DNA from 3 places in the Streptomyces griseiscabiei genome. Region 3 is predicted to be linked to each of the others. Evidence: riboswitches for the same ligand, from Rfam matches in the RefSeq annotation. Region 3 holds a riboswitch; each other region holds the start of a gene.
What was found. Region 3 has a riboswitch for cyclic di-AMP ahead of J8M51_RS21970 (M23 family metallopeptidase). Riboswitches for the same ligand answer to the same signal wherever they lie in the genome.
Positions count from the first base shown of each region.

Region 1 (9,735 bases), on a different contig from region 3:
ACCGGACGGAACCGCTCCGCCCGCGGCGGCGTGACCAGCACTGCGGTACTACAACGGTTGTCCACAACCCTGGACCTCATGTCGTGGTCGACCGATACCCTCGGGACGACATCGCACATCCGCTCTCACCAGGCCCTCAGGAGCAGCCATGCAAGGCCACGGCTATGCGCCGACACCGCCCCCCGGCCCCGACCAGGGGGGCCAGGTCACACTCCGTGTGATCTTCGTGGTGGTCGCGGTCATGAGCTGTGGCCTGCTCGCCTGGGCCTGCCTGCTGCGGCTCGCCTCGGTGACCCGCAAGACCCTCGACTGGTGGCTGTTCGCCCTGGCGGTCGTCCACATCGTCGTGACGGTGTACATCATCGGCTCCGACCCGGGCAAGGAGGAGTTCACCACCTGGAGGGGCAATGTCGGCATGTCGCTGCTGTTCGGCGGCCTGATAGCGATCGTCGCGTACTACCTGGCCGCGGACATACGCCACTTCAGCCGCCGCCGGGTCCAGCCGTCGCCGTACGCCCAGACCACGGCGTACTCCCAGCAGACCGGGTACAACCCCCAGCAGACCGGATACAGCTACCCGCCGGTCCAGGTTCCGCAGCCCTACACACCGGCTCCGCACACCCCCGCCCCGCCGGCCCCGCAGCCGCCCGTGCAGCACCAGCCCCCGCCGCGGCAGGCGCCCGAGCCGCAGCGTCCCGGGCCGGCCCGTATCGACCAGGTGCGCGCCGAGCTGGACGAGCTGAGCGACTACCTCCGCAAGCACGAGGGAGACCGGTGACCCAGGGACCGGGCACCGGACGCCTGATCACCGGACGGTACGAACTGTCCACGCTCATCGGCCAGGGCGGCATGGGCCAGGTGTGGACGGCGTACGACCAGCGTCTCGACCGGCGCGTGGCGGTCAAGCTGCTGCGCCCCGACAAGGTCGCGGGCCAGGAGGCCGACGAGCTGCGCCGCCGCTTCGTGCGCGAGTGCCGGGTCACGGCCCAGGTCGACCACCCCGGCCTGGTGACCGTGCACGACGCGGGCAGCGAGGGCGAGGAGCTGTTCCTCGTCATGCAGTACGTCGACGGGGCCGACCTCGCCGACCATCTCGCCGAGCACGACCCGTACCCGTGGCAGTGGACCGTGTCGGTCGCCGCGCAGCTGTGCGCCGTGCTGTCCGCCGTGCACGCGGTGCCGATCGTCCACCGCGACCTCAAGCCGCGGAACGTGATGGTCAAGCAGGACGGCACGGTCACCGTCCTCGACCTCGGCGTCGCCTCCGTGATGGACACCGACACCACCCGTCTCACCCACACCGGTTCGCCCATCGGCAGCCCCGCCTACATGGCCCCCGAGCAGGCCATGGGCGGCGCGGTCGGCCCGTACACCGACCTGTACGCGCTGGGTGTGCTGATCCACGAACTGCTCAGCGGGAACGTCCCGTTCACCGGTTCCACGGCCCTCGGCGTCCTCCACCGCCATCTCTACGAGCCGCCGGTCCCCGTCCGCCGGCTGCGCCCCGAGGTCCCCGAGACCCTGGAGGCCCTGGTCCTGCGGCTGCTCTCCAAGGACCCGCAGCACCGCCCGTCCTCCGCGCAGGAGACCTACGAACAGCTCCTGCCACTGCTCCCCGCGCGCGGGATGCCCACCGGCTCCCCGCTCGACCCCACGCGCCCCTTCCTGCGCCCGCACGCCCCCTGGCCGGACCGGGCCCGCATCCCCGCGCCGCAGCCGTCCGCCGCGCCCGACCCCGCGCCCGCCGCCGACAAGCCCGATGTCGCGGGCGCCGTCGACGAGGTCAAGCGGCTCCTCGGCGAGGGCCGCATCACCCAGGCCGTGGACATCCTCGGCGCGATCCTCCCGGCCGCCGCCGCCCAGCACGGCGAGCACTCACCCGTCGTCCGCACCCTGCGCAAGCAGTACGCGGCCACGCTGATGGACGACGGCCAGTACCGCCGCGCCCTGCCCGAGCTGCGCCGCCTCGCCGACGAGCGGGCCGCCGAGGCGGGCCAGGCCGACCCCCAGGCGCTGCGCTACCGCTACGACTCCGCCCAGTGCCTCGAACAGCTCGGCGAACCGGCCGCGGCCCTCGCCGAGTACCGCTCCCTGCTGCCGTACTACGAGAACCAGTACGTCGGCGGCGACCCCGAGCTCTCCCTCGACGTCCGCCGCCGCATCGGCCATCTGCTCCTCGCCCTCGGCGACCGCGGCGCCGCCCACGAGACCCTGGGCCGGCTGCTGCTCGACGTGGAGCGACTGCGCGGACCGGCCCACCCGCTGGTCGGCGAGGTCCGGCGGACCTTGCAGTGGCTGGGCCAGGTACGCGGCTGACGCTCCCGCCGGGCCGCCTGTCCGCACCACCCCGGCCGACGGCGGCGGCCGTCCCCGGCCGTGGGCTGAGCCGGACGTGGCGGAGGGCGGTGCCCGAAGTCGGCGTGAATCGTTGGTCGAATGGCTGGCCGAGAGCAGGGCCACTGCCTACCATCGATCACCGCAAGACTTTGTGCACCGCCGCACAATCTCCTCGGGAGGCCCACTTGCACCGCCGCCGTCGCACCGCGCTCGTCCTCTCCGCCGCGATCACCGCCGCGGCGCCGCTCCTCACCGCCTGCGGGAACGACGCGCATCCCGGCGCGGCGGCCGTCGTCGGCGACGACCGGATCACGGTCGCGCAGCTGGAGAACCGGGTGAACGAGGTGCGCACCGCCCAGCGCGCCGCCAGCACGGACGAGAGCCAGTACGAGCAGGCCGTCGCCCAGAGCAGCGCCCTCACCCGGAACACCCTGAACAGCATGGTCCTGGAGAAGGTCCTCGACCAGGCGCTCGTCGACGCCGGTGTGACCGTCACCCGCAAGGAAGTCCAGCAGTACCGTGCCGACCTGGAGGCGCAGGCCGGTGGGGCCGAGGCACTGGAGACGGCCTATCTGCAGCGCTACAGCGTCGCCCCCGAGCAGCTGGACGAGAGCCTCCGCAGCGACGTCGAGGTCCAGAAGCTCTCCACCGCCGTGGGCGCCGACCTGAACACGCAGGAGGGAGGCGTCGTCTTCTGGAAGGCCCTCTCCGAGGCCTCGAAGAAGCTCGACGTGGACCTCAACCCCCGCTACGGCAGCTGGGGCGTCGACCCGACGTCCGGCAGGGTCGGCCTGCTGGACGCGAAGACGCCCTGGCTGAAGGAGGTCACGGCGCCGGCCTCGCAGAAGCCGGCGTAGCGGGCGGACACGCCCCGCGCCCGGGCGCGGGGCGCGCGTTGCCCCGGCCCGTGGACGCGGACGGGCGGACCCCGCCTGTGGACGCGGACGAGCGGGCCTGTGGATGTGGACGGGCGGGCCCCGCCTGTGGATGTGGCGCGAGTCCGTCCGTCGGCCTGTGGATAACTTCGGGGGTCGTCCGTGACGTGGGTTACGTTCGTCGTGTGAACGCACACCGCCCCGCCGGCGCCCCCGCCCCCATGGCCCCCGAGACCCCTTCCCCCTCCCCGGGCCGAGTCGTCCTGCTCACCACCAGCCACCGGGTCGCGCCCGGCCTGCTCTCCTGGCCGGCCTGGCAGGCGCTGCACGGGGCGGACCGCGTCCTCTGCGCGGACGAGGCGCATCCCCAGCTCCCCTATCTCCGCGAGGCGGGCATAGTGGTGGAGCGGGCGACTCCGACGGCCGAGGACCTGGTCGACGCCTGCGCCGGCGACCGCACGGTGGTCGTCCTGGCCACCGCCGAGGGCGAACCCCGCCTCACCGACGGCCTCGCCCGCCTCGCCGGCTCCGGCCGCGTCCGGATGCCGTCCCTGGAGCTGCTCCCCGCCTCCTACGACCTCCCCGGCGCCCGCCTCCTCGACCTCGTCCAGGTCATGGACCGCATCCGCGCCGAATGCCCCTGGTCCTCGCGGCAGACCCACAAGGGCCTCGCCAAGTACGGCATCGAGGAGGCGTACGAACTCGTCGAGGCCATCGAGGAGGGCGACCGCGACGAACTCCGCGAGGAGCTGGGCGACGTCCTCCTCCAGGTCGTCTTCCACGCCCGCATCGCCGAGGACGACCCCGACACCCCCTTCTCCGTCGACGACGTCGCCGCCGGCATCGTCACCAAGCTCATCCACCGCCATCCCCATGTCTTCGGCGACGCCACGGCCACGACCCCGGAGGAGGTCAAGGCGCACTGGCTCCGCACGAAGGCCGTGGAGAAGCGGCGCGAGTCGGTCACCGACGGCATCCCCCTCGGCCAGCCCGGCCTCGCCCTCGCCGCCAAGCTCTCCTCCCGCGTCCGCACCGCCGGCCTCACCGTCGCCCTGCCGTCCGCCGACGACATCGGCCACCGACTCCTCGCCCTCGCCGCCCAGGCCGAATCCGAGGGCATCGACCCGGAAGCCGCACTGAGAGCGGCGGCCCGCACCTACCGCGACGCCATCCGCGCCGCGGAGGGCCTGGACGCCGACTGACATGCACCGGAGCCGGGCCACTCCCGACCTGCTGTGGGACGAGGCGAAGGACGACTTCGACCCCGACCTGATGGGCTCACTGCCGGACCTCTACGTCCCGGACACCGCACCGGGCGACTGGCAGGCCCTGCTCGACCTCGTCGAGGAGAGCGGCTGGCACCACGAGTACGAGGAGGGAGCCACACGTCTCGCGGTGCCGAGCGCGGTCCACATACTGACGCGACCGCTCGACGCGGAATGCCCCCGACTGAGGGTCTGGCCGACAGGGGACCTGCTGGCGATCTTCCGCTTCCTCTCGGACGAGGAGATCGACTTCGACGTGGACCTGCGGGAGATCCAGGACCAGGACCGGCTCGACGCGTTCTGCCACTTCCTGCGCTCCATCGGCCGCCGCCTCGGCAAGCCGGTGCTGATGTGTCCGGAGGGCGCGTACGACCGTCCGGTGCTGGGCTTCGACCCCACGCTCGACCGGGTCGTCCTCCTCCCCGACCCCGCACCGGGGACGGACGGAGGAGCACCGCGGCGGCCGGATACCGTCGACGCGTGACCAACCAGCCCGCACCCCCGCCGACCGGCAGCCCCACAGGCAACTCCGAAGACACACCCACCGGAACATCCACCGGAACATCCACCGGAACACCCACCGGCACCCCCGAAGACACCCCCACGGGAACCGGTGCTCCGGAGCTCTTCACCTGGGAGTTCGCCACCGATCCGTATCCGGCGTACGCCTGGCTGCGGGAGCACGCGCCCGTGCACCGGACGCGGCTGCCCAGTGGGGTGGAGGCCTGGCTGGTCACCCGGTACGGGGACGCCAAGCAGGCGTTGGCCGACGGGCGGCTGTCCAAGAACCCCGCGCATCACGACGAGCCCGCGCACGCCAAGGGGAAGACCGGTATCCCCGGTGAGCGCAAGGCCGAGTTGATGACGCATCTGCTGAACATCGATCCGCCGGACCACACCCGGCTGCGCCGGCTCGTCTCCAAGGCGTTCACACCCCGCCGGGTCGCCGAGTTCGCCTCCCGGGTCCAGGAGTTGACCGATCAGCTCATCGACCGGTTCGCGGAGAAGGGCGAGGCCGATCTCATCCACGAGTTCGCCTTCCCCCTGCCCATCTACGCGATCTGCGACATGCTCGGCGTCCCCCGGGAGGACCAGGACGACTTCCGGGACTGGGCGGGGATGATGATCCGGCACGGCGGTGGGCCGAGGGGAGGCGTCGCCCGGTCGGTCAAGAAGATGCGCGGCTATCTCGCCGACCTCATCCACCGCAAGCGCGAGGGTCTCACCGAACACCCCGCCCCCGGCGAGGATCTGATCTCCGCGCTCATCCGCGCCTCCGACCACGGTGAGCACCTCACCGAGAACGAGGCCGCGGCGATGGCGTTCATCCTGCTGTTCGCCGGGTTCGAGACCACCGTCAACCTCATCGGCAACGGCACCTACGCCCTCCTCACCCACCCCGAGCAGCGCGCCCGCCTCCAGGCGTCCCTGGCCGCCCGCGAGACCGAGCTGCTGGAGACCGGCGTAGAGGAACTCCTCCGCTACGACGGCCCCGTGGAACTCGCCACCTGGCGCTTCGCGACCGAGCCCCTCACCATCGGCGGCCAGGACATCGCCCCCGGCGACCCCGTCCTCGTCGTGCTCGCCGCGGCCGACCGCGACCCCGCCCGCTTCGACGACCCCGACACCCTCGACCTCTCCCGCCGTGACAACCAGCACCTCGGCTACGGCCACGGCATCCACTACTGCCTCGGCGCCCCCCTCGCCCGCCTCGAAGGACAGACCGCGCTGGCGACGCTCCTCACCCGCCTCCCCGACCTGCGACTCGCGGTGGATCCGGCCGATCTGAGATGGAGAGGAGGGCTCATCATGCGGGGGTTGCGCACGCTTCCGGTCGAATTCACCCCGCGAGAGCGGTCTGTGAGCAGCCCGGCATGAGCGGTACGTAGTAGTACCCAGGCAGCCTGTAGCACTACCCCATTCCGCGAAGGAAGATGACGCTCCCTCAAGTCTGTGATCTTCACGTGATCTGCGCTGCATTAACTTGTGACAACTGATCGACTGCGGCTACGTTCACACGTCAGTGCGAAGGGGGCACCACACCCTTCGCACAGGTCACTGCTGTCGTGTGAAAGGCAACCGCATGCTCTCCGGGAACGGTCGTCACCGTCGCCCCCGTCAGGCTCCGGCCCTCCTCGTCGCGGCCGGAGTGACCGGATCGGCCATCGCCATCCCACTCCTCGGCGCCACCGGCGCGAGCGCGGCCAGCGGAACCACCTGGGACCAGGTCGCGGAGTGCGAGAGCGGCGGCTCATGGAGCGCGGACACCGGGAACGAACGCTACGGCGGCCTTCAGCTGACCCAGGACAACTGGGAGAAGTACGGCGGTCTCGAGTACGCGACGACCGCCGACCAGGCCAGCCGCTCCCAGCAGATCGCGGTCGCCGAGAAGGTGCTCGCCGACCAGGGCGTCGGCGTCTGGGCCACCTGCGGACTGCTCCACAACCTCGGCGGCGACTCCGGTTCCGCCGACGTGGACACGGGGGTCGTGGACGACTCGACGAAGTCGGGGTCGGGGTCGGGGTCGGACGGCTCGTCCGAAAAGTCTGACTCATCGAAATCATCAGATTCATCCGCTTCATCGGATTCATCCGCTTCGACCGATCGGGACGACGAGGCCGACGGGGTCGACGGGTCCGGCGCAGCGGACGGGGCCGACTCGACCCAGTCGGCCGGTTCGGGCGATTCGGCCGACTCCGGTGCGTCGGGCGACTCGAACGCCGACGCCTCCGAGGGCTCCGCCAAGACCGAGAACGGTACCGAATCGGGCAAGTCGCCCCAGAGTGACAGCTCCACGGCTCCCGATGACGGCGACAGCGGTACCGGCCGTCACCGGGGCGCCAGCGCCGACGAGAGCGCCGGCGCCGACACGGGGGCCGGTACCGGCGCGGACGCGGCCGACGACGGCTCCCGTGCCGCCGACTCCAAGTCCTCCGGCCGGCACGCCTCCCGCGGCGGCGACACGGCGCGCGAGGCCGCCGACGGTGCCTACACCGTCCAGGCGGGCGACAGTCTGACGGGCATCGTGAACTCGCTCGGCCTGGACGGCGGGTGGCGCGGGCTGTACGCCGAGAACGAGGACACGGTCGGAACTGACCCGGACCTTATCCTTCCCGGTCAGACCCTCGAAGTCGGTGCCGAAACGGGCGAAAAGCAGCGGTAGTTCGGGTCATGGTTCGCCCCTGAATGCCCGTTTTGATCTACATGGGAGATGAATCACAGACCCCGTGATCGTCTTTGAAATTCGGGCAATCACCTGTTTACGGTCGTGACCGCTCGCCACAGCGGGCCCCTGCGGTCGTACGCCGAATCCTGCCAACGGCCGCAAGGAACAGTCGTCGCGTCAAGCGCCGTAGGCAGGAGCGGGGGACCCAAGGTAAGTGCCGGGCCCAGCGGTTCACGCTGGACCGGCTCGGGGTGAAGCCGCGTGAAGCGAGCCGGAAGGCGAGCGAGCGCGGCCGGGCAACTCAACCGGCCCGAACCCGACAGCTCACCTCGCAGGCGTCGGTGAGGGGATCTCTCCATGCTGTTCTCCAGCAAGGGCAAGCACCGTCGCCCGTCCAAGGCCGCTCGCGCCATCGCCGTCGCCGGTGTCACCGGCGCCGCCGCCATCGCCGCCCCGCTGATGGCCGCCGGCAGCGCCTCCGCCGCCACCGCCTCCGAGTGGGACACCGTCGCCCAGTGCGAGTCCGGCGGCGACTGGTCCATCAACACCGGCAACGGTTACTACGGCGGCCTGCAGTTCTCCGCCTCCACCTGGGCCGCCTACGGCGGTACGCAGTACGCCTCCACCGCCGACCAGGCGAGCAAGGCCCAGCAGATAGCGGTCGCCGAGAAGGTCCTCGCGGGCCAGGGCAAGGGTGCCTGGCCGGTCTGCGGCACCGGCCTGTCCGGCGCCTCGTACGACGGCGCCGCCGCCTCCGGCGGCAACACGAACTCCGGCTCCACGCAGCAGAACACGCAGAAGAGCACGGAGAAGAGCGCGCAGAAGAGCACCGAGGACACCCGCGCCTCCCGCTCCTCCGAGCGCGCCACCGTCGAGACCCCGACCGGCAAGAAGGTCAAGAAGGGCGACGGCGAGTACAAGGTCGTCAAGGGCGACACCCTCAGCGGCATCGCCGAGAAGAAGAACGTCAAGGGTGGCTGGGAGAAGCTCTTCGAGCTGAACAAGGACATCATCGACGACGCCGACTTCATCTACCCGGGCCAGCAGCTCCACCTGAGCTGACCCGTCGAAGCCGGTGGGGACGGATCCGGCTCGGTGAGGGCGGGTCGGGCTGGGCCGAAAAATCCGGCCGCTCCCCAGCTGAACCACAGCCCGCTCACATCCGTGTCCTCCATAGTGAAGGCCTCGTGAGGGCCGTCCCCCCGTCCCCACGGGCTCCCCGCTCCGGTGCGCATTCCCCCGTACGCACCGGGGCGGGGCTTTTCTCTGTCCGGAGAGAGGGCCGTTCCCCCTTCTGTTCACTTTCTCGCCCACCCCCCTTTGTTCCGGCAGGGAACAATGGGTACCGTCTGTCTGTCCACGGGACGGTCGGTCGGCTGCCGACGGCCCGGGGGCGGTTAGGCTCTAGTCGCAAGGCCCGCGGGCCCCGCACTTTCAGCGTCACATCCCATGAAGGAGATGCTCGTGCCGTCCATCGACGTCGTCGTAGCCCGGGAAATCCTGGACTCCCGAGGCAACCCCACGGTCGAGGTCGAGGTCGGCCTCGACGACGGCAGCACGGGTCGTGCCGCCGTTCCGTCCGGCGCCTCCACGGGTGCCTTCGAGGCCATCGAGCTGCGCGACGGTGACCCGAACCGCTACCTCGGCAAGGGTGTCGAGAAGGCCGTCCTCGCGGTCATCGAGCAGATCGGCCCGGAGCTCGTCGGGTACGACGCCACCGAGCAGCGCCTGATCGACCAGGCCATGTTCGACCTGGACGCCACCGACAACAAGGGCTCCCTCGGCGCCAACGCCATCCTCGGCGTCTCCCTCGCCGTCGCCCACGCCGCCTCCGAGGCCAGCGACCTCCCGCTCTTCCGCTACCTGGGCGGCCCGAACGCGCACCTGCTGCCCGTTCCGATGATGAACATCCTGAACGGCGGCTCGCACGCCGACTCCAATGTGGACATCCAGGAGTTCATGATCGCCCCCATCGGCGCGGAGTCCTTCTCCGAGGCCCTGCGCTGGGGTGCCGAGGTCTACCACACCCTCAAGAAGGTGCTGAAGACCAAGGGCCTGTCCACCGGTCTCGGCGACGAGGGCGGCTTCGCCC
Region 1 covers NZ_JAGJBZ010000006.1:37,891-47,625, forward strand. The annotation lists gene J8M51_RS44765 (hypothetical protein) at 149-778, shown strand; gene J8M51_RS44770 (serine/threonine-protein kinase) at 823-2,316, shown strand; gene J8M51_RS44775 (SurA N-terminal domain-containing protein) at 2,523-3,194, shown strand; gene J8M51_RS44780 (nucleoside triphosphate pyrophosphohydrolase) at 3,434-4,414, shown strand; gene J8M51_RS44785 (hypothetical protein) at 4,416-4,961, shown strand; gene J8M51_RS44790 (cytochrome P450 family protein) at 4,958-6,355, shown strand; gene J8M51_RS44795 (transglycosylase family protein) at 6,561-7,640, shown strand; cyclic di-AMP (ydaO/yuaA leader) riboswitch at 7,816-7,996, shown strand; gene J8M51_RS44800 (LysM peptidoglycan-binding domain-containing protein) at 8,001-8,705, shown strand; gene eno (phosphopyruvate hydratase) at 9,108-9,735, shown strand, end outside.
Region 1: another riboswitch for cyclic di-AMP. It lies ahead of J8M51_RS44800 (LysM peptidoglycan-binding domain-containing protein); the one in region 3 lies ahead of J8M51_RS21970 (M23 family metallopeptidase).

Region 2 (9,735 bases), on a different contig from region 3:
TCATGCATCTCGAGTACCAGTCGCCGGACCGCGACATCTCGCTGTACATCAACTCGCCGGGCGGCTCGTTCAGCGCGATGACGGCGCTCTACGACACGATCCGGTTCGTCACCTGTGACGTGGAGACCATCTGCCTCGGACAGGCGGGTTCGGCCGCCGCGGTGCTGCTGGCGGCGGGCACGCCCGGCAAGCGGTTCATGCTGCCGGGGGCACGCGTGCTGATCCATCAGCCGGAGGTGAGCGGCCGGATCGAGGGGCAGACGAGCGATCTGGTCATCCAGGCCGCGGAGTTGACGCGCAACCGCCGGATGCTGGAGGAGATGCTCGTCCGGCACACGGGGCAGAGCCCGGAGCGGGTCGGCGCCGACATCGAGCGGGACAAGTTCCTCGACGCCGAGGCGGCGGTGGCGTACGGGCTGGCCGACCGGGTGATCCCGAGCCGCAGGAGCTCCCACCCGCTCCCCGGCGCGAGGTGAGGCGCGGATGCTGCCACCGGAACTGCCGCCGCTGCCCGCGCTCACCCGCGCCGAGGCGGAGCTGATCGACCGTTACCTGGACGTGGTCGATCTGCTCGGCCGGATCAATCCGGCTCGCCCGGGCGACACCTACCGCGGGTTGCGCGCGGCGCAGGCGCTCGTCGCCAAGGCGATCGCACTGCGCGAAGCGCTCGAACTGATGCACAGGCGCGGGGAGAACGAGGTGCACGCCCCGACCCTCGCGCGGGCGCTGCGGGTCCTCGACGGCGAACGACGGGCCGGCCGCGTGGCCCTGCCCCCGGAGCCGGAGGACTCGCCCGCCTGAGCACAGGAACTCACCTCCCCCGCACGGGACCGCTCGGCCGTCTGAACCGATCCCGGGCCGTTCGCCGTACTACTGACGGAGCGTCCGGTCCGGGTTTCCCGCCCTCCGGACGGCCTACCGTGATCGACCCATCGGCCCATACGTCATGAGGACCTGTGAAGTTGCGCAACATGCCTGGTACATGGCCGGAACGCCTCATTCCGGTGCTGGTGCGGACCTCCTCGACCAGTGGGACACAACAGCCGAAAAGGCTCTGTCCACCCGAACGGTCGAGTGGTGAGTAAGACCACAAATCCACGGTTCCGTTGGGATTTTCGGACGTCCGTGCGCCAAGATCCCTTCCTGACGACAAGCCCCCGCCGCAGCGGCGGGGCGATCCGGGTGGACGCCGAGTCCTGCCGCTACCCGGATGACCGGTCGACAGGAGTGCATCGGCAGGAGTGGAGGACCCAAGCACGACGGGTCGCCGGAACGGTCAAGCCATGACCGGGCCGAGCAGCCCTTGGGGTGAAGCCGCGTCAGCGGCCGGGCAACTTCGCCAGCCCGAATCCGACAGGTCATCCTTCACAGGCGGCTGACGAAGGGTTGCGCATGTCTGCGCTGAATCGTGTCCCGTCGCTGTTGACCCGGGCCGGCACGGCCTCGGCTCTCACCATCGCCGCAGTGAGCGGCAGCATCGTGGTCCCGGGCGCCGCATCCGGCGCCGAGGCCGCCACAGTGGCGTCGAAGGCACTCAAGGTCGCGGCTTCCAAGAAGGGCTCCCCTTACAAGTACGGCGCCACGGGCCCGGGCAGGTTCGACTGCTCAGGGCTGACGCTCTACTCGTTCAAGAAGGCGGGCAAGAAGCTGCCCCGTACTGCTCAGCAGCAGTACAACAAGACGAAGCACATCTCCGCGAGCAGCCGCAAGCTCGGAGACCTCGTCTTCTTCCACTCGGGCTCGAACGTCTATCACGTCGGTATCTACGCGGGGAAGGGAAAGATCTGGCACTCGCCGAAGACGGGTGACATCGTCCGGCTGCAGAAGCTCTGGACGAAGAACGTCTGGTACGGCCGGGTCCGCTGACCCACCGTCGGGGGCGGCGGAGGCTCCGCCGCCCCCGACGGGCGCCCTCGACGGGTGCCGCCAACGGGCGCCCCCGACCGGCATCCCACCGGCGACCACGCCTCGAACAGGCGTGCCATGGCCGGATCTGGTTACCCGTCCGCCCATGGCCGACGAACACACCGTCCCCGCACGCAACGAGACCCCCCTCGAACGCGCAGACCGCAACTTCTCCGAACTGCTCCAGGAGCTGCGGGTCACCCAGACGGGGGTGCAGATCCTCTTCGCGTTCCTGCTGACGCTGGCCTTCACCCCGCGCTTCCCGGAGCTGGACTCCGTGCAGCGCGCCACCTATGTCACCACCCTGCTCCTCGCGGTCCTCGCTGCGGCCCTCTTCACCGCCCCGGCCGCACTGCACCGTTCGCTCTTCGGGCAGAACGCCAAGCCCGTCATCGTCCGGGTCTCCTCCCGGCTGGCCGGCGCGGGCCTGGTGGTGCTGATCCTCGCCTTCGCCGGATCCGTCCTGCTGGTCGTGGATGTGACGCTCGACCGGGCGGCCGGCATCGCCGCCGGGGCCGGCACCCTCGTCGGATGTGTGTTCCTGTGGGGTGTGCTGCCGCGGCTGGTGGGACGCGCGCACTCCCTCAGGTCTCCTGCGGACCGCCGGCCGTGACCGGCTGGACGGGAACCGTCCACGGAAGTTCGATCGCCACCGTCTTGCCGCCCTCCCGTGTGGGTCTGACGCTCAGCCTGCCGCCGCACTCGGCGGTCAGCCAGCGGATGATGACCATGCCCCGGCCGTTGTCCTGCTGGACGGCGGCCGGCAGCCGTTTCGGGAAGCGTGGGTGACTGTCGGTGACGCCGATGCGCAAGTGCTCGTCCCGGTCGAGCGCGAGGTCCACGGTGAACGTGGGCGACTGGCCCAGGGTGTGCTGGACGGCGTTGGTGGCGAGTTCGGACACGATCAGGCGCACGGTGTCCGCGATGTCGGTGTCGCCCGGCAGGCCCCATTCGGCGAGCACACTGGCGACGTAGTTCCGGGCCGCGGACACCGAGGCGGGATCGCTCGGCAGAGTGACGGATGCTTCCAGGTGATCTGCCATGGCGAGGCGTCCCTTTCCCACGGGACCGGTGTCCGACAGGGAGCGGATGGTTCGACTACGGTCCCGGACTGGTGCTTCGCGCCAGACTGCCACTACCTGGGCCGTCACGGGTGGCGATCCACCAAGATATGCATATATCTGTCGCTCGAAGCGGTGAACTATCCGACGGCCGACCGTATTTGGGTGAGGGTTTCGTCCATCCTCTGTCGTCACCCCGACTTCGCGCGCCGGGCGGAAGGAGAATCCCATGCAGTACGGTCCGGCGGTGCGCCGCCGCAAGCTCGGTGCCGAGTTGCGTGTCCTGCGCACCCGTTCCGCGCTCACCAGTATCGAGGCGGCCCATCGCGTGGGCTGGCACCAGTCCAAGGTGAGCCGGATCGAGACGGGCGCCAGCGGGGTGAAGCCCGCGGACGTCCGCAGGCTGCTGGACGCCTACGGGGTCGACGACACGGAGTTACGGGAACTGCTGCTGGCGCTCGCGGGCTCCGAGGACGGCGGCGGGCGGCACAACTGGTGGCACGCGTACCGGGGTGTACTGCCGCCGACGTACCGGGACTTCATCAGTCTGGAGTCCCAGGCCGGCGGGATGCGGACGCTGGAGACCTCGGTGGTGCCGGGACTGCTGCAGATCCCCGAGTACGCGCGGGCGGTGACCCGGGCCGCGGTGGAGGGGCTGGAAGACGACAAAATCGACGCGCTCGTGGAGGTGCGGCTCGCGCGGCAGGAAGTGCTGCGCGGGAGCCCGCCGATGCGGCTGAGCGCGGTGCTCGACGAGGGCGTTCTCCGACGTGAGGTGGGCGGCCCCGAGATCATGACCCGGCAGCTGGTCCGTCTGGTGGAGGCGGCGCGCCTTCCCCAAGTGCGACTGCAGGTGCTCCCGTTCACTGCCGGGGCGCATATCGGCCTCACCGGCCCTTTCGTAATTTTCTCATTTCGGAGCACATCTGATCTGGACGTGGTTGTTCTCGACCACTTGACGAGTAGCCTCTACCTCGAACGGAAAGAAGACCTCAAGGCGTATGTCGAGGCCTTCAACGCCCTTCAGATCCACGCCCTTTCGCCCGAGGACTCGTTGGATTACATCGCCGGGCTAGCCGCCGGCGCGTAAGGAGGCACCATGTCCGCACTGCCTCGGAACGTACCCACCAGTACCGAACTGCGCGAAGTGCGATGGCTGCGCAGCAGCCGCAGCACCGGAATGAACAACTGCGTGGAGACGGCCCGTCCCGGGTCCGGCCGCTGGGCCGGTCTGGTGGCCGTACGCGACTCCAAGAACACGGCGGGGCCCGCCCTGCTGTTCGACCCCGACGCCTGGGAGGGATTCATCACCACGCTGCGGTGACCACCACCGGCAGCGTGCGCACTTCCGCTTGCGGCGACGCTCGGCCGGGACGCCGACTCACGGTCGCGTATCGCCGATGATCCCCACGGCTCGGTCGATCTGCCCCTGTGTGAGATCCGCGCGGGCGGTCAACCGCAGCCTTGAGACGCCGTCGGGCACGGACGGTGGGCGGAAACAGCCGACGGCGAGACCCGCCGCCCGGCAGTCCGCCGCCCACCGGACCGCCTGATCCGGCGACGGCGCGCGTACGGACACCACGGCGGCGTCGGGCCGCACCGCTTCATGGCCCGACGCCGTCAGCCGTGTGTGCAGCTCCCGCGCCACCTCCCGGGCCCGCGCCGCCCGTTCCGGCTCGCGGCGCAGCAGCCGCAGCGCGGCGAGCGCCGCGCCGGTGGCGGCCGGGGCGAGGCCCGTGTCGAAGATGAACGTGCGGGCCGCGTTGACCAGGTGGTCGATGACCTTCGCCGGGCCGAGGACGGCGCCGCCCTGGCTGCCCAGCGACTTGGACAGGGTGACCGTCACGACCACGTCGGGGTCGCCCGCGAGCCCGGCCGCGTGCGCCGCGCCCCGGCCCCCGTCGCCCAGCACACCGAGCCCGTGGGCGTCGTCGACGACGAGCCCGGCGCCGTACTCCCGGCAGACGGCGGCGAGGGCGGCCAGCGGGGCGGCGTCGCCGTCCACGGAGAAGACGGTGTCGGAGACGGCGACGGCGGGCGCCCCGCCGCCCGTGCCCAGCGCCTTGCGGACCGCCTCCGGGTCGGCGTGGGCGACGACCTGGGTGGTGCCCCGGGCCAGTCGGCAGCCGTCGATGAGGGAGGCGTGGTTGCCCGCGTCGGAGACGATCAGGGAGCCGTGCGGGGCGAGCGCGGTGACGGCGGCGAGGTTGGCGGCGTAGCCGGAGGAGAAGACGAGGGCGGCCTCGAAGCCGCAGAAGTCGGCCAGTTCCCGTTCCAGTTCGCCGTGGAGCTCGGTGGTGCCGGTGACGAGCCGGGAGCCGGTGGCCCCGCCGCCCCACCGGCGCGCGGCCTCGGCGGCGCCCTCGGTGATCTCGGGGTGCCGGGCCAGACCGAGGTAGTCGTTGCTCGCGAGGTCCAGCAGCGGCGAGTCGGCGGGGCGGGGCCGCAGGGTCCGTACGAGCCCGGCCCGGCGGCGCGCCGAGGCCTGCTCGTCGATCCAGCCGAACGCCATGGGTCCTCCGGGGTGGTGTGGGCACCCCGGCGCGCCGGGCCGTCGTGGACGGTCCCGGTGGGGGCTTTTGTAGGCAGTGCACAGACACTAACGGCAGGACCGGCCGCCCACGATGTGGTGATACCCACACGCCGATCCCACTCTGTTGTCCGAACTCTCCTTGGCCGGGAGCGGTCCCGTAGGACAGGATCGGCTCTCATGGACCTGCTGAACACGCTGGTGGACAAGGGGCTGCGGCGCGAGCCGCTGAGCCGTGCCGAGGCGCTCGCCGTCCTCGGCACCTCCGACGACGAGCTGTTGGACGTGGTGGCCGCGGCCGGGAAGGTGCGCCGGCACTGGTACGGGCGCCGGGTGAAACTGAACTATCTGGTCAACCTCAAGTCCGGGCTCTGCCCCGAGGACTGCTCCTACTGCTCCCAGCGGCTCGGCTCCACCGCCGGCATCCTCAAGTACAGCTGGCTCAAGCCCGACGAGGCGTCCAAGGCCGCGGCGGCCGGGCTCGCCGGGGGTGCCAAGCGGGTCTGTCTGGTGGCGTCCGGGCGCGGTCCGACCGACCGGGACGTGGCCCGGGTCTCCGACACGATCAGGACGATCAAGGACCAGAACGAGGGCGTCGAGGTCTGCGCGTGTCTGGGCCTGCTCTCCGACGGACAGGCGGAACGGCTGCGTGAGGCGGGCGCGGACGCCTACAACCACAACCTGAACACGTCCGAGGCGACCTACGGCGAGATCACGACCACCCACACCTACGCCGACCGGGTGGACACCGTGCAGAAGGCGCACGCCGCCGGTCTGTCGGCGTGCTCCGGGCTGATCGCGGGCATGGGCGAGAGCGACGAGGACCTGGTCGACGTGGTCTTCTCGCTGCGCGAACTGGACCCGGACTCGGTGCCGGTGAACTTCCTGATCCCGTTCGAGGGCACTCCGCTGGCCAAGGAGTGGAACCTCACCCCGCAGCGCTGTCTGCGCATCCTGGCGATGGTCCGGTTCGTCTGCCCGGACAGCGAGGTGCGGATCGCGGGCGGCCGGGAGGTCCACCTCCGCACGATGCAGCCGCTCGCCCTACACCTGGCCAACTCCATCTTCCTCGGCGACTACCTCACCAGCGAGGGCCAGGCGGGGAAGGCCGACCTGGAGATGATCGCGGACGCCGGCTTCGAGGTGGAGGGCACCGACCAGGTGACCCTGCCGGAGCACCGGGCGCACGTCGCCGCCGGTGGGGGTTGCGGGTCGCGGGAGAGCGCCGGGTGCGGGTCGCACGCCGAGGGCGGCTGCGGGTCGCACGCGGGCGCGGGTTGCGGGTCGCACGCGGGGGGCGGGGTGTGCGGTTCCGCCGCCGAGGCCCCGGCCGCCGAGACCTCGGCCGGAGAGGCCCGTACGGATCTCGTGGCCGTACGCCGTCGGGGTGCCGGCACCGATCTCGCGCCCAATGCCTGATCAGCCCCACCTGACCGTGCCGGAGCTGCTGGAGCTGGACCGGCGGCATGTGTGGCATCCGTACGGGCCCATGCCGGGCCGGCGGGACCCGCTCGTCGTGGAGTCGGCGAGCGGGGTCCGGCTGAGGCTCGCGGACGGCTCGGGCGAGCTGGTCGACGGCATGTCCTCGTGGTGGTCGGCGATCCACGGCTACAACCACCCCGTCCTGAACGAGGCGGTGCGCGAGCAGCTCGGCCGGATGAGTCATGTGATGTTCGGCGGGCTCACCCACGAGCCCGCCGTACGGCTGGCGAAGCACCTGGTCGATCTGTCCCCCGAGGGCCTGGAGCATGTGTTCCTCGCCGACTCGGGGTCGGTCTCCGTCGAGGTCGCGGTCAAGATGTGCCTGCAGTACTGGCGTTCGCTCGGGCGTCCCGGCAAGCAGCGGCTGCTGACCTGGCGCGGCGGCTACCACGGGGACACCTGGCAGCCGATGTCGGTGTGCGACCCCGAGGGCGGGATGCACGAGCTGTGGCAGGGCGTCCTGCCCCGGCAGGTGTTCGTGGACCCGCCGCCGGTGGAGTACGAGGAGGCGTACGCGCAGGAGCTGCGCTCGGCGATCGAACGGCACGCCGACGATCTGGCCGCCGTGATCGTGGAGCCGGTGGTGCAGGGCGCGGGCGGAATGCGGTTCCACTCCCCCGCGTATCTGCGGGTGCTGCGCGAGGCGTGCGACGCGCACGACGTGCTGCTGGTGTTCGACGAGATCGCGACCGGGTTCGGGCGCACGGGCGCGCTGTTCGCGGCCGACCACGCGGCGGTGACGCCGGATGTGATGTGTGTCGGCAAGGCGTTGACCGGCGGTTATCTGACGATGGCGGCGGCGCTGTGCACCGCCCGGGTGGCCGACGGGATCTCCCGGGGCGAGGTGCCGGTGCTGGCCCATGGGCCCACCTTCATGGGCAACCCGCTGGCCGCGGCCGTCGCCTGTGCCTCGATCGAGCTGCTGCTCGGTCAGGACTGGCTCGCCGAGGTCAAGCGCGTCGAGACGGGGCTGCGCGACGGGCTCGCGCCGGCGCGCGAGGTCCCGGGGGTGAAGGACGTGCGCGTCCTCGGCGCGATCGGTGTGGTGCAGCTCGACCACCCGGTGGACATGGAGGCGGCGACGGCGGCCGCGGTCCGCGAGGGCGTGTGGTTGCGGCCCTTCCGGGATCTCGTCTACACGATGCCGCCGTACGTCACGGGCGACGAGGACGTGGCGCGGATCGCGCGCGCGGTGTGCGCGGCCGTGCGGGAGGGATGACATGACGGTCCTGGTGATCACGGGGACGGGCACGGAGGTCGGCAAGACGGTCGTCACGGCGGCCGTCGCGGCGGCGGCCGTCGCTGCCGGGCGGTCCGTGGCCGTGCTCAAGCCCGCGCAGACGGGTGTACGGCCGGACGAGCGCGGCGACGCGGACGAGGTGGCCCGGCTCGCGGGGACCGTGACGGCGCGTGAGCTCGCGCGCTATCCCGAGCCCCTGGCCCCGGGGACCGCGGCCCGGCGGTCCGGGCTGCCGCCCGTGCACCCCGAGGACGTCGCCGAGGCGGCGGCCAAGCTGGCCGTCGACCACGATCTGGTCCTGGTCGAGGGCGCGGGCGGCCTCCTCGTCCGGTTCGACGAGGCGGGCGGCACCCTGGCGGACACGGCACGGCTGCTCGCGGCGCCGGTCCTGCTGGTCGCCCCGGCCGGGCTGGGCACGCTGAACACGACCGAGCTGACGGCCCGCGAACTCGCCGCGCGGGAGCTGGAGCTGGCGGGCGTCGTCATCGGCAGCTGGCCCGGTTCGCCGGACCTGGCGTGCCGCTGCAACCTGGCGGACCTGCCGGTGGTGGCGAACGCTCCGCTGCTGGGGGCGGTGCCCGCGGGGGCGGGGGCGTTGGCCCCGGCCGACTTCCGCGTGGCGTCCACGGGTTGGCTGGCGCCGCGGTTGGGCGGCGCGTGGGACGCCGCCGCTTTCACGGCGGCGCAGGGTTCCGCCGACGTCTGAGGCCGACCGCGCGCCCCGTCAGGGGCGCGGCTGTCACGGCGCCGACTGCTCACCCAGCAACCGCACCAACTCGATCCGCGACCTGATCCCCAACCGCGAGAACACCCCCCGCAGATGGTGGTCGATCGTGCGCGGGCTCAGCAGCAGCCGCGCGGCGATCTCCCGGTTGGTGGCGCCCTCCGCCGCCATGCGGGCGATCATCAGCTGCTGGGCGGTGAGGCGGGCGGCGAGATCCTCGGTGCCGGGCGCGGCGGGGGCGCGCTCCCCGAGGGCCCGGAGCTCCGCACGGGCCTGGGCCGCGCAGTGCGGTGAGCCGAAGTGGTCGAAGGCCTCCAGCGCGCTGTGCAGCCGGTCGCGGGCCTCGGTGCGGTTGCGGAGCCGCCGCAGGGCGCTGCCGAACAGGAGTTCCGTACGGGCGCGTTCGAAGTCACGGGTGCCGGAGGCGTGCAGGTCGAGCGCGGTGCGGTAGTGCTCGACGGCCTCCTCCCCGGTCGCGAGGAGGGCCCGGCAGCGGGCGCTGAGGGCGAGGTCGTCGGCGCTGCGGACGGTGCGGGCCCAGCGGTCGTAGTCGGCGTGCGCGGCGACGGCCACCCGGGTCTCGCCGGTACGGACGGCGGCCTCGACGTAGTGCGGGGTGGCGAGGTGCCGGATGGCGCGGTGGCCGTGTCCGGGGCCGAACCCGGCGAGGGCGCGGAGCCGGGCGGCCGAGGCGGCGTACCGGCCGGTGCTCAGGTCGAGGAAGGCGAGGGCGAAGATGGCGAGCGCGGCGGGCAGTCCGAGGCCGCGCTCCAGGGCGTAGGCGCGGGCGGAC
Region 2 covers NZ_JAGJBZ010000001.1:2,478,107-2,487,841, forward strand. The annotation lists gene J8M51_RS10655 (ATP-dependent Clp protease proteolytic subunit) at 1-476, shown strand, start outside; gene J8M51_RS10660 (hypothetical protein) at 484-801, shown strand; cyclic di-AMP (ydaO/yuaA leader) riboswitch at 1,219-1,389, shown strand; gene J8M51_RS10665 (C40 family peptidase) at 1,393-1,866, shown strand; gene J8M51_RS10670 (DUF6328 family protein) at 2,012-2,518, shown strand; gene J8M51_RS10675 (ATP-binding protein) at 2,490-2,948, opposite strand; gene J8M51_RS10680 (helix-turn-helix domain-containing protein) at 3,196-4,056, shown strand; gene J8M51_RS10685 (DUF397 domain-containing protein) at 4,066-4,290, shown strand; gene J8M51_RS10690 (8-amino-7-oxononanoate synthase) at 4,348-5,478, opposite strand; gene bioB (biotin synthase BioB) at 5,677-6,915, shown strand; gene J8M51_RS10700 (adenosylmethionine--8-amino-7-oxononanoate transaminase) at 6,908-8,197, shown strand; gene bioD (dethiobiotin synthase) at 8,199-8,924, shown strand; gene J8M51_RS10710 (helix-turn-helix transcriptional regulator) at 8,958-9,735, opposite strand, start outside.
Region 2: another riboswitch for cyclic di-AMP. It lies ahead of J8M51_RS10665 (C40 family peptidase); the one in region 3 lies ahead of J8M51_RS21970 (M23 family metallopeptidase).

Region 3 (9,735 bases):
ACACCGGCCCCGCCACCGACGCCACCGTCTTGGCCAGGGACACGCCCGAGCCGTCGCGGCGCGGGTCCATCTCCGGGAGGTCGGCCGGGGTGCCGTTCTTCTGCGCGGCGCGGGCCGGGACGGGGCCCGCCCAGGCGATGGAGAGGCAGTCCTCGCCCTTCAGGAACCGCTGGCAGCGCACCCCGCCCGTGGCGCGCCCCTTGCGGGGGTACTGGTCGAACGGCGTGAGCTTGGCCGTGGTCTGCACCGAGTCGTCCAGGGTGCCGCGGGAGCCGGCGACGGTGAACACCACCGCGTCCGCGGCCGGGTCGATCGCCGTGAACGAGATGACCTTCGCGCCCTCGGTGAGCTTGATGCCGGCCATACCGCCGGCCGGGCGGCCCTGCGGGCGGACCTGGGCGGCCTGGTAGCGCAGCAGCTGGGCGTCGTCCGTGATGAAGACCAGGTCCTCCTCCCCGGTGCGCAGCTCGACGGCGCCGACGATCCGGTCGCCCTCCCTGAGCGTGATGACCTCCAACTCCTCCTTGTTGGTGGGGTAGTCGGGGACCACACGCTTGACGACACCCTGCTCGGTGCCGATCGCGAGCCCCGGCGAGGACTCGTCGAGCGTCATCAGACAGATGACCGTCTCGCCGTCCTGGAGGGAGAGGAACTCCGCGAGCGGCGCGCCGCCCGACAGATTGGGCGCCGCCGACGTGTCCGGCAGCTGCGGCAGATCGACCACGTTCAGGCGCAGCAGCCGGCCGGTGGAGGTCACCGCGCCCACCTCGCCCCGGGCCGTCGCCGGGACCGCCGAGACGATGACGTCGTGCTTGGCGCGCTTGCCGTCCTCGTCCGCCGCGAAGGGCTCGCCGTTGGCCGTACGGGCCAGCAGACCCGTCGACGACAGCAGCACCCGGCAGGGGTCGTCCGCGACCTGCAGCGGGACCGTGGCCACCTGGGTGCCCGAGGACTCCAGCAGGACCGTACGGCGCTCGGTGCCGAACTTCTTGGCCACCGCGGCCAGTTCGCCGGAGACCAGCTTGCGCAGCTCCGCGTCCGACTCCAGGATCCGGGTCAGCTCGGCGATCTCGGCGCTCAGCCGGTCCTTCTCGGACTCCAGCTCGATACGGTCGAAACGGGTCAGACGGCGCAGCGGGGTGTCGAGGATGTACTGCGTCTGGATGTCCGACAGGGAGAAGCGCTCCATCAGGCGCTCCTTGGCCTGCGCGGAGTTGTCGCTGGAGCGGATCAGCCGGATGACCTCGTCGATGTCCACCAGCGCGGTGAGCAGACCCTCGACCAGGTGAAGCCGGTCGCGCCTCTTGCCGCGGCGGAACTCCGAGCGGCGGCGGACGACCTCGAAGCGGTGGTCGAGGTAGACCTCCAGGAGCTCCTTGAGACCCAGGGTGAGGGGCTGGCCGTCCACCAGGGCCACGTTGTTGATGCCGAAGGACTCCTCCATCGGCGTCAGCTTGTAGAGCTGCTCCAGGACCGCCTCCGGCACGAAGCCGTTCTTGATCTCGATGACCAGGCGCAGGCCGTGCGCGCGGTCGGTGAGGTCCTTGACGTCGGCGATGCCCTGCAGCTTCTTCGAACCGACCAGGTCCTTGATCTTGGCGATCACCTTCTCCGGGCCGACGGTGAACGGCAGTTCGGTGACGACGAGCCCCTTGCGGCGGGCCGTCACGGTCTCCACCGCCACCGTGGCGCGGATCTTGAAGGTGCCGCGGCCCGTCGCGTAGGCGTCCCTGACGCCGGCGAGCCCGACGATCCGGCCGCCGGTCGGCAGGTCGGGGCCCGGGACGTGCTTCATCAGCGTGTCCAGGTCGGCGGCCGGATACCGGATCAGGTGGCGGGCGGCCGCGATGACCTCGCCCAGGTTGTGCGGCGGCATGTTGGTGGCCATACCGACGGCGATCCCGGACGCGCCGTTGACCAGCAGGTTCGGGAAGGCGGCGGGCAGCGCGACCGGCTCCTGCTCCTGGCCGTCGTAGTTGGGCGTGAAGTCGACCGTGTTCTCTTCGATCGACTCCGTCATCAGGCTCGTCGCGTCGGCCATCCGGGCCTCGGTGTACCGCATGGCCGCAGGCGGGTCGTCGTTGCCCAGCGAGCCGAAGTTGCCGTGGCCGTCGATCAGGGGGACCCGCATGGAGAAGGGCTGGGCGAGGCGCACCAGGGCGTCGTAGATCGAGGAGTCGCCGTGCGGGTGGAGCTTGCCCATGACCTCGCCGACGACACGGGCGCACTTCACATAGCCGCGGTCGGGGCGCAGGCCCATCTCGTTCATCTGGTAGACGATGCGGCGGTGCACCGGCTTGAGTCCGTCACGGGCGTCCGGCAGGGCTCGGGAGTAGATGACCGAGTACGCGTACTCCAGGAAGGAGCCCTGCATCTCGTCGACGACGTCGATGTCGAGGATCCGCTCCTCGAACGCGTCGTCGGGCGGCGGGGTCTTCGTGCTGCGGCGGGCCATCGCTGCCGGCTCCTCTTTTTCTGGTCGCTCACCTACGGGGGCGCTCACGTCTCCGGTTCACTCTCGGCGAGACGTGAACGGGATCTGACGCGCACCATTGTGGACTGCCGCACTGACAACCCCGACACGACCCGGCGCCGACCGCCGGGCACGCCCTCGCGGGCCGCCGCGTCAACCGTGTGCGCCGACTTTAACCAGAGACCGTCGGCGGCAACCCCCGTCTCGCTCTCGGCGTACGAGCCCCGGGAACTTCTCCGGGCGTCCGCGCGCTTGCATACAGTGGCAGGACCGGCAGGAAAACAGCGGTTTCCATGGCGATTCCACGAGGGACGGACCACGGATTCCGCGACCACAGCACAGCGATCGAAGGGACGTACCGCCCATGGGTCACACGGCCACAGCCGAGGCCGGCTCCGAAGGCCTGACAGTGAGGGAGCACCGCCTGGACAACGGCCTGCGCGTGGTGCTCTCCGAGGACCACCTGACCCCGGTCGCCGCGGTGTGCCTCTGGTACGACGTCGGTTCGCGCCACGAGGTCGAGGGCCGTACGGGTCTCGCCCACCTCTTCGAGCACCTGATGTTCCAGGGGTCGGGCCAGGTCAAGGACAACGGCCACTTCGAACTGGTCCAGGGCGCGGGCGGTTCGCTGAACGGCACCACCAGCTGGGAGCGCACCAACTACTTCGAGACCATGCCCACCCACCAGCTGGAGCTGGCGCTGTGGCTGGAGGCCGACCGCATGGGCAGCCTGCTGCTCGCGCTCGACCAGAAGAACCTGGACAACCAGCGGGCCGTCGTCAAGAACGAGCGCCGCCAGCGGTACGACAACGTGCCCTACGGCACCGCCTTCGAGAAGATCTTCCGTCTGGCCTACCCGGAGGGCCACCCCTACCGGCACACGCCGATCGGCTCGATGGACGACCTGGAGGCGGCCAGCCTGGAGGACGCCCAGCAGTTCTTCAGGACGTACTACGCGCCCAACAACGCCGTCCTGTCGATCGTCGGCGACATCGACCCGGAGCAGACCCTCGCCTGGGTCGAGAAGTACTTCGGCTCCATCCCCTCGTACGACGGCAAGCCCGTGCCGCGCGACGGCGCCCTGCCCGACATCATGGGCGAGCAGCTGCGCGAGGTCGTCGAGGAGAACGTCCCCGCGCGCGCGTTGATGGCCGCCTACCGGCTGCCGGAGGACGGCACGCGCGCGTGCGACGCGGCCGACCTGGCGCTCACGATCCTCGGCGGCGGCGAGTCGTCCCGCCTGTACAACCGGCTCGTCCGCCGCGACCGCACGGCCGTGACGGCCGGGTTCGGCCTGCTGCGGCTGGCCAAGGCGCCGTCCATGGCCTGGATGGACGTGAAGACCTCCGGTGACGTCGAGGTCCCCGTCATCGAGGCCGCCGTGGACGAGGAGTTGGCCCGGTTCGCCGCCGAGGGGCCCACGGCGGAGGAGATGGAGCGCGCCCAGGCCCAGTTGGAGCGCGAGTGGCTGGACCGCCTCGGCACGGTCGCGGGCCGCGCCGACGAACTGTGCCGGTTCGCGGTCCTGTTCGGCGACCCGAAGCTCGCCCTCACCGCCGTCGACCGCGTCCTGGAGGTGACCGCCGCCGAGGTCCAGGAGATCGCCAAGGCACGCCTGCGGCCCGACAACCGCGCGGTGCTCGTGTACGAGCCCGTCGCCGGCGACGGGGACGCCGAAGAGGACGCCACCGCGGCGGAGGCCGCCGAAACCACCGACGAGACCGAGGAGTCGGCGAAGTGACCGAGCTCGCGACCATGGACTTCCACCCGCAGCCCCAGGCCGGCGACGCCCGCCCCTGGGCCTTCCCGGCGCCCGAGCGCGGCACCCTGGACAACGGCCTGACGGTGCTGCGCTGCCACCGCCCCGGCCAGCAGGTCGTCGCCGTCGAGGTCGTCCTCGACGCTCCCCTGGACGCCGAGCCGGCCGGCCTCGACGGCGTTGCCACCATCATGACCAGGGCGTTCTCCGAGGGCACCGACAAGCACACGGCCGAGGAGTTCGCCGCCGAGCTGGAGCGCTGCGGCGCCACCCTCGACTCGCACGCCGACCACCCCGGCGTACGCCTGTCCCTCGAAGTGCCCGTGTCGCGGCTGGAGAAGGCCCTCGGGCTGCTCGCGGACGCGCTGCGGGCCCCCGCCTTCGAGGACAGCGAGATCGAGCGGCTGGTGGCCAACCGGCTCGACGAGATCCCGCACGAGACGGCCAGCCCGGGCCGCCGGGCCGCCAAGGAGCTGTCCCGCCGACTGTTCCCGGCCACCTCCCGGATGTCCCGGCCCCGCCAGGGCACCGAGGAGACCGTCGAGGGCATCGACTCCGCGGCCGTACGCGCCTTCTACGAGCGGCATGTACGCCCCGCGACGGCCACCGCGGTGATCGTCGGCGACCTCACCGACGTCGACCTCGACGCGCTGCTCGGCGACACCCTGGGCGCCTGGACCGGCTCCCCGGCCAAGCCGAGCACCGTGCCTGCGGTGAGCGCCGACGACACCGGGCGCGTGATCATCGTGGACCGTCCCGGCTCCGTGCAGACCCAGTTGCTCATCGGCCGGGTGGGCGCGGACCGCCACGACCGGGTGTGGCCGGCGCAGGTGCTCGGCACCTACTGCCTCGGCGGCACCCTCACCTCCCGGCTGGACCGCGTCCTGCGCGAGGAGAAGGGATACACCTACGGGGTGCGCGCGTTCGGCCAGGTGCTGCGCTCCGCGCCCGACGGCTCCGGTGTCGCGATGCTCGCCATCAGCGGCTCCGTGGACACCCCGAACACCGGTCCGGCGCTCGACGACCTGTGGACGGTCCTGCGCACCCTGGCCGCCGGGGGCCTGACGGACGCCGAACGCGACGTCGCCGTACAGAACCTGGTCGGGGTCGCCCCCCTCAAGTTCGAGACGGCCGCGGCCGTGGCGAGCACGCTGGCCGACCAGGTCGAGCAGTACCTGCCGGACGACTACCAGTCGACGCTGTACCGCCAACTCGCCGCCACCGGCACCGTGGAGGCCACCGCGGCCGCCGTGAGCGCCTTCCCGGTGGACCGTCTGGTGACCGTCCTGGTCGGCGACGCCGCGCAGATCGAGGAGCCGGTCAGGGCCCTCGGGATCGGCGAAGTCACCGTCGTACCGGCCGAGTAGAAGCACAGGCGGAGGCCGAGTAGAGGCCGAGTGGAAGCCGAGTAGATATCGGGCGGAAAGACACGCACATGTGAGGCCCTGGTGACTGAAGAGTCACCAGGGCCCACGTTTGTCCGTATTGATGGCGGAGGCGGTGTGTCTGACCTGTGGCGTAGTTAACAAATCCTGTGATCCGTTTGTTATTTCGAAGACGGCCCACTTAGCGTCGGTCCGGCTGTTCGTCAGATGTTCGCCGCAGCCGCGGCACCGGACAGTCATCGCCGAGTCCCCGTATGGCGCGAGCCAGGGGAGCCGGGGACCCACCGAAGTCCCTGGGGTGAATCGGGTGCCCTTCGCGAGCGACGCGAAACGGGGGGCAGCCGTAGGAGACCTTCCTGCTCCGAACCCGTCAGCTAACCCGGTAGGCGAGAGGGAAGGAAAGGACCAGCCACTTCATGGCGTTCACCCGCGCCCCCGGCAAGCACCGCCGTCCCGGCCGTGTGCAGCGCACGACCACGAGGAACGTGGGCGTCGCCGCTCTCACCACCACCGGTGTCTTCGGCACCCTGGCCGGCCCCGCGCTCGCCGCGGAGGAGCCCGCCGTCGAGCAGACCGGCCTGAACCAGATCATCACCCTCGGCGACACGGTCGCCGACCAGGTGGACGCGCAGGCCGCCGCCCAGGAGCAGGCCGCCGAGGTCGCCGCGGTCAAGAAGCAGGCGCAGGAGGCGGCCCGCAAGGCCGCCGCCGAGAAGGCCGAGCAGGAACGTGCCGCCGCCAAGGAGCGCGAGGAGATCAAGGCCCGTGCCGCCCGCGCGGCCGAGCGCGAGCGCCTCAACACCTACGTCGCCCCCATCAGCGGCTCCTACATCTCCACCGGCTACAAGACCGGTGGCGCCGTCTGGTCCTCCGGCAGCCACACCGGTGTCGACTTCCACGCCGCGTCCGGCACGGCCGTCCTCGCGGTCGGCTCCGGCACCGTCGTCGAGGCGGGCTGGGGCGGCGCGTACGGCAACAACATCGTGGTCAAGATGGACGACGGCACGTACACCCAGTACGGCCACCTGTCGTCCATCGGCGTCTCCGTCGGCCAGCGGGTCACCCCGGGCCAGCAGATCGGCCTCTCCGGGGCCACCGGCAACGTCACGGGCCCGCATCTGCACTTCGAGGCCCGGACCACGGCCGAGTACGGCTCGGACATCGACCCCGCCGCGTATCTGCGCTCGCACGGCGTCAACGTCTGACGGACCCAACCGCTTCCCAGGAGGCCCCGGCTCATCGAGCCGGGGCTTTCCTCGTTGTGCGAACCTCTTGTGACGCACCTCCTGTCCAAAAAATATCCCTGGATTCCGGTGCGCCATCGGAAATTCCGGCTCACTGCAATAGAGTCGCTGGAAGACACGTCAATCATCGACGTTTCACGGGGATTAAGGCGGAGGTCGGTCATGCGTATTCCGGCGCACTCGGTATGCACGGCGATCCGTGATGACATCGTCGCGGGTGTCTACGAGCGCGGCAGCCGTCTCACCGAGGAACTGCTCGCCCGCCGGTACGGCGTCAGCCGGGTCCCCGTGCGCGAGGCGCTGCGCACCCTGGAGGCCGAGGGGTTCGTGGTGACCCGCCGGCACGCGGGCGCGTGCGTCGCCGAGCCGACCGAGCAGGAGGCCGCGGACCTGCTGGAGATGCGCATGCTGCTGGAGCCGCTGGGCGCCGCCCGCGCCGCCCAGCGGCGTACGGAGGCGCACCTCAAGGTGTTGCGCGGCCTGGTCAGACTGGGCCAGGAGCGGGCCAGGAGGGGCACCAGCGACGATCTGCGCTCCCTGGGCGGCTGGTTCCATGAAACGCTCGCACAGGCGTCCGGCAGCCCCGCCCTGACCTCCACACTCGCCCAGCTGCGGCACAAGATCGCCTGGATGTACGCGGTCGAGGCGCCCGCCGACCCCGTGGAGTCCTGGGCGGAGCACGGCGGCATCGTGGACGCCGTCGCGCGCGGCGACAGCGACCGGGCCCGGACCATCACCTCCCTGCACACCGAGCGCGCCACCGCCGCGCACCGGCTCCGGTTTCCGGGCGGGGCCGCCGGGGCGGAGCGCCCCGACCGTGTGAGGACTTCGCAACACCCCGTAAACATGCAGAGCCTGCGGCATTAACACGGGAGCCGTATACAAAGACGTATGAATTCCGTGGGGCATTTTTCCTGCTGCCCGCAGAACGGAATAAGAGCGGATTCGTGGCGGATGCGAAGCGGATTCGGGATGAATAGGCGAAGGGCCCGCCCGATAAATCGGACGAGCCCTTCGGTGTGTGTGCGGATGATGCGCGCGGGAGGCTTTTCAGCCCTTTCCGTCACGGTCACCCGTCACGGTCACCCGGACGTTCAGACCGTCTCGGGGAGCTCTTCGAGCCCCTCGGCGACGAGCTTCGCCAGGCGGTCGAGCGCGATGTCCGCGCCCTCGGCGTCGGAGGCGAGCACGATCTCCTCGCCGCCCTGGGCGCCGAGGCCCAGGACCGCCAGCATGGAGGCGGCGTTGACGGGGTTGCCGTCGGCCTTGGAGATCGTCACGGGGATACCGGAGGCCGTGGTGGCCCGGACGAAGATGGATGCGGGGCGGGCGTGGAGGCCCTCGGCCCAGCCGACGTTGACGCGGCGCTCAGCCATGTTGATGCTGCCCTTCGGATGTCTCGGGTATCAAGAGAGGTCTAGACCAGGTTGTCTAGACCAGTTTCCCATATGGGGCGACGTACCGGAACGGGCCCACGGCCTGACCGCGAACCGGCTGTCGCGCTTGTGTCGTGCTTCTGTTGTGCCTCCCCAGACTGCCCCGCGCCGCATACGTACGCGAGCCGTACTCTGGGGCCCATGCAGACCTCGCCGGACCGGCACGAGTACCCCGCTCACTGGGAGGCCGACGTGGTGCTGCGCGACGGCGGCACCGCACGCATCAGGCCCATCACCGTCGATGACGCCGAGCGTCTTGTCAGCTTCTACGAGCAGGTCTCGGACGAGTCGAAGTACTACCGCTTCTTCGCGCCGTACCCTCGCCTGTCCGCCAAGGACGTCCACCGCTTCACGCACCACGACTTCGTGGACCGGGTGGGGCTCGCCGCCACGGTCGGCGGCGAGTTCATCGCCACCGTACGCTACGACCGCATCGGCGCCGACGGGATGGCCGCCTCCGCCCCCGCCGACGAGGCCGAGGTCGCCTTCCTCGTCCAGGACGCCCACCAGGGGCGCGGCGTCGCCTCCGCGCTCCTCGAACACATCGCCGCCGTCGCCCGCGAACGCGGCATCAGACGCTTCGCCGCCGAGGTGCTGCCCGCCAACAGCAAGATGATCAAGGTGTTCACCGACGCCGGGTACCAGCAGAAGCGCAGCTTCGAGGACGGCGTCGTCCGCCTGGAGTTCGGCCTGGAGCCCACCGACCGCTCCCTCGCCGTGCAGCGCGCCCGGGAGCAGCGGGCCGAGGCCAGATCGGTCCAGCGACTGCTCGCCCCCGGCTCGGTCGCCGTCGTCGGCGCCGGGCGCACACCGGGCGGAGTGGGCCGCAGCCTGCTCGCCAACCTCCGGGACGCCGGCTTCACCGGGCGGCTGTACGCGGTGAACAAGGCGCTCGGGGAGGACGACAAGGAACTCGACGGGGTGCCGGCGCACCGGTCCGTCACCGACATCGAGGGCCCCGTCGACCTCGCGGTCGTCGCCGTCCCGGCGGCCTACGTCCCCGAGGTCGTCGCCGAGTGCGGGGAACACGGCGTGCAGGGGCTCGTGGTCGTGTCCGCCGGATACGCCGAGAGCGGCCCCGACGGGCGCGCGCGCCAGCGCGAGCTGGTGCGCCAGGCGCGCAGCTACGGCATGCGCATCATCGGTCCGAACGCCTTCGGCATCATCAACACCGCTCCCGGCGTACGGCTCAACGCCTCGCTCGCCCCCGAGACACCGCGCTCCGGGCGCATCGGCCTCTTCGCCCAGTCCGGCGCCATCGGGATCGCCCTGCTGTCCCGGCTGCACCGGCGCGGGGGAGGGGTCACCGGCGTCACGGGCGTCTCCACCTTCGTGTCGTCGGGCAACCGCGCGGACGTGTCCGGGAACGACGTCCTGCAGTACTGGTACGAGGACCCGGACACCGATGTCGTCCTCATGTACCTGGAGTCCATCGGCA
Region 3 covers NZ_JAGJBZ010000002.1:1,041,595-1,051,329, forward strand. The annotation lists gene J8M51_RS21955 (DNA gyrase/topoisomerase IV subunit A) at 1-2,455, opposite strand, end outside; gene J8M51_RS21960 (M16 family metallopeptidase) at 2,838-4,214, shown strand; gene J8M51_RS21965 (M16 family metallopeptidase) at 4,211-5,599, shown strand; cyclic di-AMP (ydaO/yuaA leader) riboswitch at 5,848-6,021, shown strand; gene J8M51_RS21970 (M23 family metallopeptidase) at 6,034-6,822, shown strand; gene J8M51_RS21975 (GntR family transcriptional regulator) at 7,024-7,728, shown strand; gene J8M51_RS21980 (HPr family phosphocarrier protein) at 7,956-8,237, opposite strand; gene J8M51_RS21985 (bifunctional acetate--CoA ligase family protein/GNAT family N-acetyltransferase) at 8,439-9,735, shown strand, end outside.